3 regions of the Methylobacter sp. sgz302048 genome follow, and region 1 is predicted to be linked to each of the others. Evidence: riboswitches for the same ligand, from Rfam matches in the RefSeq annotation. Region 1 holds a riboswitch; each other region holds the start of a gene.

Region 1 (2,202 bases):
AGTGCGTTCGAACGGCTCGATGACCTGAGCGCACACGGCAAAAGTTTGCAGCGGAACAAGCCCCAGCGCCACTTCGAATCGTCCCGCCGGCAGATTGGCTTCCGGTATGCCGAAGACAGGCTCGTAGCGTTGGCCGGCTTGCTCCAATTGATAACAGGGGTTAGGAAGATAGCCGCTCACCTTTAGAAATACTTGCACAGGACGAGAGCGAATTTTGATTACTTCGACTTTTTCTACTGTCGCCAATTGGGTTTCTGTCATGCCTGACAATGTCCAGGTACCGTCTTTTTCATTCCGTTGAAACCTGGCATCCCGATATTGCCCGACCTGCTCAGGCGTATCGACATGAGAGATTGCCAATGAATCGCCCTGCAACACGGGATTATCTGCTGCAAAGACGAGATGGATCGGTAGCAAAGCCGCGATTATGGCTAAATTTAGACGCATTATCTGCCTCCTGAAGTTTAAATTTGGATTGAATGAGGAATTTATAATATAGAGCATGCTAAAGCAGAGATATTTCAATCTATCTCAAACAGAATCTTATCCTTTATAGATTTCGATCAACAATGTAATTTTTCACAATAAGCAGTGTAATTTTTCACAATAAATACTGCGTTCCTTGAGCCTGATCATCAGACTTAGAAAATACGTAAACTACGGTCTGCTTCAAACCGGACCATTGCATACTCTCTCCAATACCAATTGCTTGAGGCATATGCAGTCAGCATTAATTTGCTTTATCCCTGTTACCCCTTATAATTGCCGCCTGCTTTCAGGTTCTGTCAGGTTTTTACCTGATGATTAAACGGGAAGTCGGTCAGGTCCTGCCAAAGCCGACGCTGCCCCCGCAACGGTAGATAAGTAAAAGAATCGTTAAAATGCCACTGTGTCATGCACGGGAAGGTGACGATTCAGGCCCATGCCACTTATAAGCCCGGAGACCGGCCCGAAAGTTTAATTCGGTACAGCGGAGGGCTGTCTACGAAAAAGACCGCACATCCCTGTCGTCTTCTTTTGTCCTCCGTTGTAATTACACACAACCTTGATGCGCGGGCGGCGCAGAGGACACATGCAAAAATTCATAGTCGGTTCATTAGTGCTGGCCGGTTTTAACAGCCCGTTACAGGCTCGGGAAACGCAGGCCGACAATTCACTCAATTTACCCGAAATGGTCATAACGGCCACACGAACGGAAACGCCGAAAGACCAGTTGGCGGCTGCATCAACAATTTATACGCGGACCGATATCGAACGTCTTCAATCCAAAACCCTGCCGGAATTATTAAGAAACACGACCGGCATCGATATGGCACAAAGCGGCTACGGCCAAAATACCAGCGTGTACATGCGCGGCACCAATTCCGATCATGTGCTGGTCCTGATCGACGGCATTAAAGTCGGCTCGGCAACTTTAGGCACGACACCGTTTCAGTTTATTCCCATCGACCAGATCGAACGCGTGGAGATCATCAAAGGGCCGCAATCGAGCCTGTACGGCTCGGAAGCGATAGGCGGCGTCATCCAGATTTTTACGCGCAAAGGCAGTCAGGAAGAAAAGCCCGGTTTCACGCTGGACGCCGGCGGCGGGTCATACGATACAATTAAGACTTCCGGCACGGTCAGCGGCAAATGGAAAAACAGCTGGTACAGCCTGGGCGCATCGCATTTCAACTCTCAGGGCTTTAATAACCGTGAACCGATTCCGGGGCGTTTCGGTTTCGATCAGCCCGACAAAGACGGCTACCGCAACACAGGCTTGAATGCGCGGCTTGGCCACCGCTTCGACAATAACGCCGAAGTAGAAGCGTTTTTCATGCGTGCCGAAGGCAAAAACGAATATGATGGCAACGCCCAGAATAAAACCAAATTCGTCGACCAGGTTGTCGGCGCCTCCGCCAGCATGGATTTTATGGAGGACTGGCGATCAACATTACGTTTAGGCCAAAGCCGCGATGACAGCGACCAGTTTGCGCCCGACGGTTCATTCACCAGCCGTTTCAACACGACGCGCTGGAACACCACCTGGCTGAATAATTTCACCTTATCTGATAACCATCAATTGATTGCCGGTACGGATTACCGCGTCGATGAAGTGGACAGCACAACGTCTTATAAGGAAAAGTCCCGTTATGATGTCGGCGTGTTCACGGAGTTGCACAGCCGCGTGCTGGATAATCACTTTGTCAATGCCTCGTTGCG
Region 2 (2,202 bases), 1.6 Mb from region 1:
CTGGCATTCTGGTGGCTGGAGAGCGATCAGGAACTGGTGTTTGCGGGCGATGCCGGTACCACTGAAGTCAAAGGGAAATCCCGTCGATACGGCGTTGAATGGACCAATGACTATAAGCCGACCGATTGGCTGACGCTGGATGCGGACTTTGCCTTTAGTTCGGCACGGTATGTGGCGATGCCAGAGGGTGAAACCAACAACTATATCCCAAACTCCGTCGGCACAGTTATCTCAGCGGGTGCTACAGTGGTTGCCCCTAACGGCCTGTTCGGTACGGTACGGTTGCGCCACTTTGATGACATGCCGCTGGACCCTTCCGGTGCATTCTGGTCCGATTCGACCAGCATCGTCAATTTAGGGGCGGGCTACCAGCAAAAAAGATATAAACTGGAAGTCGATATCTTCAATATTTTCGATTCGACCGCCAACGATATTGCTTACGCTTATCAATATGCCTATCCTGCTGGTGCTTCGCCGCAGACGGGTATTCTGAAACATCCCGTTGAACCGCGCATGGCTCGGGCAACTGTCACGATCCCTTTCTAATAAAAGCTTAATGACCAGTCAAAATGACCAGTCAAACGTTTGACATAACAACACTCACGGGAATGTCTCTTATTAGGTTGGGAATAGCTATTCAATAATCCCCGTATTAGCTCATAGCAGTGTCCGCTTTGCCTATGCAGAAACTGGGCAAAGCATTCAACTCTGTCATTTTTCACGTACCCTATAACTTTTACTTTTATTCAAGAGCTTGATAATACGTTAGTTTATATGCACTGCGGCTATCAGGAAGTGATCTGAGACCAGAATTTCATTTGGGCTTAATAAGTTGTCGGCATGGGCTTAAGCGTTTCGAGGTAATAAATGCAGCCCAGCTTCAACAGTAAAAGCAAGGAGTACATTCAATTAACGCTCCAATTAGTTTATACTGGACTTCAATGATTAGGTGCCCTGGCGCGCGGTTTGTGCGTCAGGGTGAAACGGGAAGTCCGGTGCGTTGAGCGTTTAGCCTCAGTCAAAGCCGGCGCAGCCCCCGCTGCTGTAAGCCTGATGAATCGTTCATATGCCACTGCGCGGTCAGTGTGGGAAGGCGAATGATTCAGATGACGGCAAGCCAGAAGACCGGCCTGGTCATATGAAGGATACCGACTCCGGAGGGGAGCCGTATGCCAGTCTGCAGCTATGGCTGTATTTGCGCATTCGTATTTCCTTATGGCGGTCGCTCCAATCCCTTACTTTAATCAGGAGACCCGACATGCTCGTTGAAACCCATTCCAGACACGCTTCCGGCTTAACCGCTGCACGCCTGATTCCTGCCTTGTCCGCTATTATGCTAGGCTTTGCACTGCTACTGATCGTCGGCTTTGCCTCAATGGCCGAAGTACATAACGCCACGCACGACACCCGCCACGCAACCGGCTTTCCTTGCCACTAGCGTCGGCATGTTCAAGCATACCGTATTCTCTGCTACGCTGGCCGGTAGCGTGGCCGCACTGTTGCTATCCCTGCTACAGATTTTTTGGGTGACGCCGTTGATTCTGCAGGCGGAAACTTATGAAACAGCTGCTGAAGCGGTTTTTCATGAGCCTACCGCCATCCATGTACACGATGAAACGGCCTGGCAACCGGAGGATGGCTGGCAGAGAACACTCTCGACGGCAAGCAGTAATGTCGTAATGGCCGTCGGTTTTGCGCTTATGCTGACTGGGCTGTACGCTTTGCGCAAGCCAACAGGCATATGGCAGGGCCTGGCCTGGGGGCTGGCCGGCTATGCGGTATTTTTCGCCGCGCCGGCCATAGGCCTGCCGCCGGATTTGCCGGGCACGACAGCGGCAGCGCTGATGCTCAGGCAATACTGGTGGCTGGGCACGGCGCTGGCTACGGCGGGCGGGCTTGGGCTGATTTTTCTACAAGGCCGCTGGCCGCTACGGATGACCGGCCTGCTGCTGTTGCTGATACCGCATCTGCTTGGCGCACCGCAGCCTGAAATGGCTGAAAGCCTGGCGCCGGCGTTGTTACAAAACCAGTTCCGCTGGGCCAGTGCGCTCAGTAATGCTGTGTTCTGGATGGCATTGGGCATGCTGTCGGCACTGATATTTAACCGTTTGCAAGACAAAAGCGAATGACTCTTTCTAATAAAACCGAAGCCATTAACGGCCAAATCTGGTTCGTCGGCGCAGGTCCCGGCGACCCGGAACT
Region 3 (2,202 bases), 1.6 Mb from region 1:
TGTGACTGACTGTGCTGAGATAGTGCCGACCGACAGTGTGATCCAAGCCTATGCCCATAATTTCATCATGGCGAAGCTGAAGCCCCACGGTGTTGTCCATGTCAAAACCGGACAGCTGGCTGTAACGGGTATGTTCGATATTGCCACCCGCCTGTACCCGATGTTCAAACTGGTGTATCTGATCACCGTTGACCGGGTTGTCTAAATAGCCAGTGAGATTGGAGAATAAATCCACATCGTAGTACAGCGCATAGATATTGGCGTCATTTTTCCAGTTATCGCCTTTGTTCCAGAGATTGGTTGAAAAACTGTAGCGGTTGGTTTTGCCGCCATCCGTGGGATCCATAGTGCCGTAAAGGTCGAGCGTGCCGTTATCAATTAAGGCTTGAGGGATCTGGTTGGTTGCCGTCCAGCTGTTGGTATAACCCTTACCGTTAACCGATAATCCCCAGTTGCCTTTATCAAGCGAGTAACGCAGCATGCCGTTAAATTTTTTTGTATCCTCCGGTTGCTGCCAGACGCCGTTATAGAAATTGAACTCGCCAGCATAAAGTAGATCGCCGCTGCCGACTTGGTTGGAATTAGCGACTAAAGCACGGTAATAACCGAACTCGCCGCCAGTAAACTTCAACAGGCCTGTAGGCAATTGGTCCATCGAGAATATTTTCGAATAACCGGCTGAGGAAAAATCGCCGATTTCCGCATAATACGGGCCTTTGCCGTATTCAATCTTCTTTACCAATTCCGGGATGACGCTATTGATGTCCATATAACCCTGCCCATGGGCATGGGTAGGCATGTTCATGGGAATGCCGTCGACGTAGGTCGTAAAATCCGTACCGTGATCGAGATTGAAGCCGCGCAGGAAATACTGATTGGCTTTGCCGGAACCACTGTGCTGGTTAGCTAACGCCCCAGGTACTACTTCCATGAGCTCGCCGTTACGGGACATCGGGCGGTATTCGAGTTGTGCCTGGCGGACTTCGCCCTGCGACGCTGAGCCAGTCGTGCCAATAAGATCATTTTCTCGCCCGGCTTCGACGACCATTTCCTTTAGTTCCACAGGTTGAGGATCGGCGTTAACCATGGCGCAGCTCAGGCCCAACAATCCACCTATAGCCAGGCAGATTTTAGAGTTTTGTTTTTTAATACACATGACAACTCATGTCCTGACTTTCAAACTGGACATGACAACCATCCTATCGGGAGGATTTTTGGGTGTTTTCTGCGTATGTAACCGGGTAGTAATACCGGTAAGTAATAAGCTACCGAAGATAAGTTCTTGCATGTTGGTCCCCTGCGCCGCCCGCGCATAAAGGTTGTAGTACACAACAGAGGACTAAAGAAAATGAGAGAGGACGCAAACGCGAAGCTGCACTGCCATTTTCGCTGACAGCCCTCCGCTGCATCGAATCAAACTTTCGGGCCGGTCTCCGGGCTTATAAGTGGCGGAAGCCTGAATCGTCACCTTCCCATGCATAGCACAGTGGCATTTTGACGATTCTTTTACTTATCTACCGTTGCGGGGGCAGCGTCGGCTTTGGTTTGACCTGACCGACTTCCCGTTTAATCGTCAGATAAAAAACCTGACAGAACCTGAAAGCAGGCGGCAATTATAAGAGGTAATAGAGATAAAGCAAATTTCCGGCGTAGTGCTTGATGTCAAAAGCAATGACAATTCTCGACAACTTGTCCATGTCATGGCGTTGTCCATGTAACGTCTCAGTAGTCACAGGTTGCCACTGCATGAATCAGAGCAGATAACTGTGGAGTTTTTTGATCATCCAGTGGCACAACTTAAATGTGAATTAAGAGCTAATTTGTAAAAAATTCCAGAAAAACAGAGCCGCCGCAAGTTTGCCGAAGACATGCACCATCAGTCCATTGTAAGAACGCACTTTACTGGCACATTCAATGCCTGTTTTTGCTTCAATCCAGGCAAATAAGGCTTCAATCCGTTGCCGAACGCGAGAAACCGCGGTGGGCAGCCATTGATCCAGGGGTTCCAGATAGCGTTGCCTTTGTTGTTTTTTTAACCGATATCAGGACAGCCAGGTTCTGGGCTTGCCTGACGGCTTCGGCATCGGGCCGTTGATAAGCTTTATCGCCATACAGTTCATTGTTGTGCAAGTACGGACGAATCTGATCAAATATCTTGCCCTCATGGTCGCTGGCGCCCGTCACACCGATATATCCAGGTAT

Evidence for each region. Region 1 has a riboswitch for cobalamin ahead of ACTNE6_RS12820 (TonB-dependent receptor domain-containing protein). Riboswitches for the same ligand answer to the same signal wherever they lie in the genome.
Region 2: another riboswitch for cobalamin. It lies ahead of ACTNE6_RS05815 (CbtB domain-containing protein); the one in region 1 lies ahead of ACTNE6_RS12820 (TonB-dependent receptor domain-containing protein).
Region 3: another riboswitch for cobalamin. It lies ahead of ACTNE6_RS05810 (TonB-dependent receptor); the one in region 1 lies ahead of ACTNE6_RS12820 (TonB-dependent receptor domain-containing protein).

The regions. Positions count from the first base shown of each region.
Region 1 is NZ_CP197401.1:2,811,716-2,813,917, forward strand. Features, by position in the region: gene ACTNE6_RS12815 (hypothetical protein) at 1-447, opposite strand, end outside; cobalamin riboswitch at 761-967, shown strand; gene ACTNE6_RS12820 (TonB-dependent receptor domain-containing protein) at 1,073-2,202, shown strand, end outside.
Region 2 is NZ_CP197401.1:1,207,383-1,209,584, forward strand. Features, by position in the region: gene ACTNE6_RS05810 (TonB-dependent receptor) at 1-546, shown strand, start outside; cobalamin riboswitch at 931-1,148, shown strand; gene ACTNE6_RS05815 (CbtB domain-containing protein) at 1,259-1,438, shown strand; gene ACTNE6_RS05820 (CbtA family protein) at 1,446-2,129, shown strand; gene cobM (precorrin-4 C(11)-methyltransferase) at 2,126-2,202, shown strand, end outside.
Region 3 is NZ_CP197401.1:1,204,771-1,206,972, reverse strand. Features, by position in the region: gene ACTNE6_RS05810 (TonB-dependent receptor) at 1-1,156, opposite strand, end outside; cobalamin riboswitch at 1,408-1,615, opposite strand; partial or broken gene ACTNE6_RS05805 (transposase) at 1,809-2,202, opposite strand, start outside.